DNA from 2 places in the Streptomyces sp. NPDC003393 genome. Region 1 is predicted to be linked to the other one. Evidence: predicted binding sites of a transcription regulator. Region 1 holds the regulator's gene; the other holds the start of a gene.

Region 1 (3,190 bases):
CGGCCAGCTGGATGCGCGTGCCGTTGTCCACACCGGCCGGGATCTTCACCGTCAGCGTGCGCCGGGCACGGATGCGGCCGTCGCCCGCGCACTCCGGGCACGGGGTGGGCACGACGGTGCCGAAGCCCTGGCACTGGGGGCAGGGCCGGGACGTCATGACCTGGCCCAGGAAGGACCGGGTGACCTGCGAGACCTCACCGCGGCCACGGCACATGTCGCACGTCTGGGCGGAGGTCCCCGGGGCCGCGCCCTCGCCGTTGCAGGTGTTGCAGACGACGGCCGTGTCGACCTGGATGTCCTTCGTGGTGCCGAAGGCGGCCTCGTCCAGCTCCACCTCCAGCCGGATCATGGCGTCCTGGCCCCGGCGGGTGCGCGAGCGCGGTCCGCGCTGCGACGCCGTCCCGAAGAACGCGTCCATGATGTCGGAGAAGTTGCCGAAGGCGCCGGCCCCGAAGCCGCCCGCACCCGCGCCGCCGGACTGCGAGAGCGGGTCGCCGCCGAGGTCGTAGACCTGCTTCTTCTGCGGGTCCGACAGCACCTCGTAAGCGGCGTTGATCTCCTTGAACCGCTCCTGGGTCTTCGGATCCGGGTTGACGTCCGGGTGCAGCTCGCGCGCGAGCCGCCGGAAGGCCTTCTTGATCTCTTCCTGCGACGCGTCGCGACGCACGCCGAGAACGGCGTAGTAGTCCGTGGCCACTTACGACTCCGCCAGGATCTGTCCGACGTACCGTGCCACTGCGCGTACCGCTCCCATCGTTCCCGGGTAGTCCATGCGGGTCGGTCCGACCACGCCGAGCTTGGCGACTGCCTCGCCGCCCGAACCGTAGCCCACCGACACGACGGACGTGGAGTTGAGTCCTTCGTAGGCGTTCTCGTGACCGATGCGCACGGTCATGCCCTGGTCCTGTGTCTCACCGAGCAGCTTCAGCAGGACGACCTGCTCCTCCAGCGCCTCCAGGACGGGGCGGATGGTGAGGGGGAAGTCGTGTGCGAAGCGGGTCAGATTGGCGGTGCCGCCGATCATCAGCCGCTCCTCGTTCTCCTCGACCAGGGTCTCGAGGAGCGTGGACAGCACCGTGAAGACCGTACCGCGGTCCTCGAGGTCGAAGCCCTCGGGGAGATCTTCCACCAGGTGCGGCACATCCGTGAAACGGCGGCCGGCGACCCGGCTGTTCAACCGCGCCCGCAGGTCCGCGAGCGAGGTCTCGCCGAACGGGGCCGGGCAGTCGATCATCCGCTGCTCGACCCGCCCGGTGTCCGTGATCAGCACCAGCATCACGCGCGCGGGCGCGAGCGAGAGCAGCTCCACGTGCCGCACGGTCGAACGGGTCAGCGACGGATACTGCACCACGGCGACCTGCCGGGTCAGCTGCGCCAGCAGCCGCACCGTGCGGGCCACCACGTCGTCGAGGTCGACGGCGCCGTCGAGGAAGTTCTGGATGGCGCGCCGCTCCGGCGGGGTCATCGGCTTGACCCCGGCGAGCTTGTCGACGAAGAGGCGGTAGCCCTTGTCGGTGGGGATGCGGCCCGCGCTGGTGTGCGGCTGGGCGATGTAGCCCTCGTCCTCCAGGGCCGCCATGTCGTTGCGGACCGTGGCCGGTGAGACGCCGAGGTTGTGCCGCTCGGTGAGGGCCTTGGAGCCGACCGGCTCCTCGGTTCCGACGTAGTCCTGGACGATGGCACGCAACACCTGAAGCCGTCGCTCACTGAGCATCGCGTGCACCTCCAAAACTGCCTCGGATCCCGCCTGGCACTCGGCGCATACGAGTGCCAGCATTCCCGCGCCCAGTGTACGGCCGTCGGGTACACCGTCGGCAAGGCTGGTGCCGACGGGCCGGTGCGGGGAGGGATAGCGTCCCGGTATGACGGTGACTTGGGAAGAGCTGGGGTGGGAGCGGCTGGCGGAGGGGGTCGGCCGGGTGCGGTTGCCGGTGTGGGACTGCACCGTCGGGCTGGTCGTCTCGGGCGGCACGGCGCTGCTGGTGGACGCCGGGTCGAGCCTGGCGGAGGGAGCCCGGCTGCGGGCGCAGGCGCGGGAGCTCGGCGGCGGCGATGTGACACTTCTCGCGCTGACCCATCCGCACTTCGACCATGTCTTCGGGGCGGCGGCGTTCCCGGCCGCGGCGGTCTTCGCCGCCGGGGGCGCGCGTGCCGCGTCCGAGGACGGCCGCGCGCGCGAGGAGTTGCGCGCGGACGCCGTACGCAACGGACTGGACGCCGAGGCGGCCCGCGAGGCCGCGGCGGCGCTGGTGCGGCCCGGCCGCGAGGTGCGCGGCCGGCTGACCGTGGACCTCGGGGGCGGCCGTCGGGCGCTGCTCGCGGACGTGGGGCCCGGCCACACCGCGCACGACCTGGCGGTGGTGGTGCCGGGGCTCGCGGACGGGCGGACCGTGGTGTTCTGCGGCGATCTCGTCGAGGAGTCCGGCGAGCCGCAGGCCGGCCCCGACGCCGTGCCGTCCCGCTGGCCCGCCGCTCTGGACCGCCTGCTGGAGCTGGGCGGCGAGGACGCACTGTACGTGCCCGGTCACGGAGCGGTGGTCGGCGCCGAGTTCGTGCGCACCCAGCGCGACGCGCTCGCCGCCCGCTTCGGCGTGTCGAGCTGATCGCGTACGGCCTTCTCCATATCGTCACTCGAATGCGGCAGTACTCACCCGACCTGACCCCTCCGTGGAAGAAGCCGAAGGCCGTGCCCGAGGTGGCGGCGGAGCCGGGCCTGGTCGTCGAGGAACCGGGCACCGGCTTCTGCGGGGCGGTGATCCGCTGCGAGGCGGGCACGGTGACCCTGGAGGACCGCTTCGGCAAGCACCGGGTGTTCCCGCTCCGGCCCGGCGGCTTCCTGCTGGAGGGCAGGGCGGTGACGCTGGTGCGGCCGGCCTCCGGGCCGGCGCGTCCCACCCGCACGGCGTCCGGTTCGGTCGCCGTTCCCGGCGCACGCGCGCGCGTGGCCCGCGCCGGGCGGATCTATGTCGAGGGGCGGCACGACGCCGAGCTGGTCGAGAAGGTGTGGGGCGACGACCTGCGCGTCGAGGGCGTGGTCGTGGAGTACCTGGAGGGCGTCGACGACCTGCCGGCGATCGTGGAGGCCTTCGCTCCGGGCCCGGACGCGCGGCTGGGCGTGCTGGTGGACCACCTGGTGCCGGGCACCAAGGAGTGGCGCATCGCGGAGTCGGTGACCAGCGAGCACGCACTG
Region 2 (3,190 bases), on a different contig from region 1:
TGCACACGCATGGAACACGTACAGTGGTGTCGGCCGTGAGATGTGTTACGTCCCGCCCGGCGCCCCGCCGAAGCGACCCGGAACACGCCCGAGGGCGGCACCCCCTGTCTCCAGGGGGTGCCGCCCTCGGTGTGAAGGACGGTCGATCAACCGGAACCGGTCGATCAGAAGTCCATGTCACCGCCCGGCATGCCGCCGCCGGCCGGCGCGGCGGCCTTCTCCGGCTTGTCGGCGATGACGGCCTCGGTGGTCAGGAACAGCGCGGCGATGGAGGCGGCGTTCTGCAGCGCGGAACGGGTCACCTTCGCCGGGTCGATGATGCCTTCCTTGACCAGGTCGACGTACTCGCCGGTCGCGGCGTTCAGGCCGTGACCCGGGGTCAGGTTGCGCACCTTCTCCACCACGACGCCGCCCTCGAGGCCGGCGTTGACGGCGATCTGCTTCAGCGGGGCCTCCAGGGCGAGCTTCACGGCCTGGGCGCCGGTCGCCTCGTCACCCTCGAGCTCCAGCTTCTCGAAGACGTTGGTGGTCTGGAGCAGGGCCACGCCACCACCGGCGACGATGCCCTCCTCGACGGCCGCCTTGGCGTTGCGGACGGCGTCCTCGATGCGGTGCTTGCGCTCCTTGAGCTCGACCTCGGTGGCGGCACCGGCCTTGATGACCGCGACACCGCCGGCGAGCTTGGCCAGGCGCTCCTGGAGCTTCTCGCGGTCGTAGTCGGAGTCGCTGTTCTCGATCTCGGCGCGGATCTGGTTCACCCGGCCCTGCACCTGCTCCGTGGAGCCGGCGCCGTCGACGATCGTGGTCTCGTCCTTGGTGATGACGACCTTGCGGGCGCGGCCCAGCAGGTCCAGAGACGCGTTCTCCAGCTTGAGGCCGACCTCCTCGGAGATGACCTCGCCGCCCGTGAGGATGGCGATGTCGCCGAGCATGGCCTTGCGGCGGTCGCCGAAGCCCGGGGCCTTGACGGCGACGGACTTGAAGGTGCCGCGGATCTTGTTGACGACCAGGGTCGACAGGGCCTCGCCCTCGACGTCCTCGGCGATGATCAGCAGCGGCTTGCCCGACTGCATGACCTTCTCCAGCAGCGGGAGCAGGTCCTTGACCGCGGAGATCTTGGAGTTCGCGATGAGGATGTACGGGTCCTCGAGCGACGACTCCATGCGCTCCATGTCGGTGGCGAAGTAGGCGGAGATGTAGCCCTTGTCGAAGCGCATGCCCTCGGTGAGCTCGAGCTCCAGGCCGAAGGTCTGCGACTCCTCGACGGTGATGACGCCTTCCTTGCCGACCTTGTCCATGGCCTCGGCGATGAGCTCGCCGATCTGGGTGTCGGCGGCGGAGATGGAGGCCGTGGAGGCGATCTGCTCCTTGGTCTCGACCTCCTTGGCCTGGTCGAGCAGGGCGGCGGAGACGGCCTCGACGGCCTTCTCGATACCGCGCTTCAGAGCCATCGGGTTGGCACCGGCGGCGACGTTGCGCAGGCCCTCCTTGACCAGGGCCTGGGCGAGAACGGTCGCGGTGGTCGTACCGTCACCGGCGACGTCGTCCGTCTTCTTGGCGACTTCCTTGACCAGCTCGGCGCCGATCTTCTCGTACGGGTCCTCGAGCTCGATCTCCTTGGCGATGGAGACACCGTCGTTGGTGATCGTGGGGGCGCCCCACTTCTTCTCGAGGACGACGTTGCGGCCCTTGGGGCCGAGGGTCACCTTGACGGCGTCCGCGAGCTGGTTCATGCCGCGCTCGAGGCCGCGCCGCGCCTCCTCGTCGAACGCGATGATCTTGGCCATGTGAAGTGGTCCCTCCAGGACTGGGGGTGATTCCTTCGGACCGCGCCCGCGCCCGCGACGGACGGCTCGCCGGCCTCGTGGTTCCTTGCCCCACCCGGCCCGCGGGCCTCACCGACCCGGTCCTTCGCTGTCACTCTCACCTTCAGAGTGCTAACGCCAATGATTAGCACTCGACCCACCCGAGTGCAAGGCGTGCTCGCGAAGCGAGCCTCCTCGGGGCGCGACGGCCGGGGTGGCGGCCCACGCGTACGGCGACACGCCGAGGGGCCCGCACCCCGGGTGGAGGTGCGGGCCCCTCGAAAGCTGATCGCTTGCGGTGGTCGCGCGAATCAGGCCGTGACGCGGACCATGTCCGCCTGCGGGCCCTTCTGACCCTGCGAGATCTCGAACTCGACCCGCTGGCCCTCTTCCAGCGAGCGGTAGCCGTCCATCTGGATCGCGCTGTAGTGGACGAAGACGTCCGCACCACCGTCGACCGCGATGAAGCCGTACCCCTTCTCCGCGTTGAACCACTTGACGGTGCCCTGAGCCATGCCTAACTCCCCTATTACTGGCCCTTGCACAGATCCACACTTCGCGGACCCGGGTCAGACCTCACCCCCCGTGGACGGGGGCGTGCGCCGGAACGCGTCGACCGCGGCTGAATGTATCTGTCCAACTGCCGTCTGCAACAGGTCAATCGGACGAGAATTCTGGACGGACGGGGTCCGGAATATGACGAGAATTCAGCTTGATTCAGGGCAAGTCGGGCCCCACAAACAAGACAAATGCCGCGAAAAGCCCGCACACTTTGGCTACTTCTTATCGGCGTGCGGCAGGAAACCAGGACTTACCGATCCGTGGACCGGGGGCGCGTTCCCCAACTCTACCGCGCTCAATCACTCAGAACGGCCCCCTCCGCTTCCCTTACGGAGGGGGCCGTTCCGTGAACAATCGGTAATCGAATTACCGAGGGTAATGGTCAGCCGCCGGCGACCGCGGGGATGATCGACACACCCGCGCCGTCCGGGGTGGCCGTCTCCAGTCCCTGCTCGAAGCGGACGTCGTCGTCGTTGACGTAGACGTTGACGAAGCGGCGCAGCTTGCCCTGGTCGTCCAGGACGCGCGCGGCGATGCCCGTGTGGTTCTTCTCCAGGTCGGAGATGACCTCGGCGAGGGTCGCGCCCTCGGCGTTCACCTCGGCCTGTCCGCCGGTGTAGGTGCGCAGGATGGTGGGGATGCGAACGGTCACGCTCATACGAGGCCAGCCTCTCGGAAGGAGTCCAGGGTCGGGCGGATGGTGGCGGTCAGGCCGGTGCCGGCCACCGCGTCCAGCGTCTTCAGGCCGTCGCCGGTGTTCAGGACGACGGTGGTCTTCGTCGGGTCGAGGGCTCCGCTGTCGATCAGCTTCTTCGTGACGCCGA

What was found. Region 1 encodes HrcA, which represses chaperone genes, less so after heat shock. Its sites were predicted from a motif close to TTNGCACTCNGNNNNNCNGAGTGCNAA; they were not measured.
Region 2: a site for HrcA is predicted at 1,951-1,977, ahead of groL (chaperonin GroEL). Genes of this name have one in related genera too.

What each region holds. Positions count from the first base shown of each region.
Region 1 covers NZ_JBSFRB010000005.1:10,274-13,463, reverse strand. Annotated here, with positions in the region: gene dnaJ (molecular chaperone DnaJ) at 1-697, opposite strand, end outside; gene hrcA (heat-inducible transcriptional repressor HrcA) at 698-1,714, opposite strand; gene ACWDUZ_RS06755 (MBL fold metallo-hydrolase) at 1,863-2,603, shown strand; gene ACWDUZ_RS06750 (DUF3097 domain-containing protein) at 2,636-3,190, shown strand, end outside.
Region 2 covers NZ_JBSFRB010000022.1:92,514-95,703, forward strand. Annotated here, with positions in the region: gene groL (chaperonin GroEL) at 165-1,787, opposite strand; gene ACWDUZ_RS21785 (cold-shock protein) at 2,117-2,320, opposite strand; gene ACWDUZ_RS21790 (MoaD/ThiS family protein) at 2,749-3,024, opposite strand; gene thrC (threonine synthase) at 3,021-3,190, opposite strand, start outside.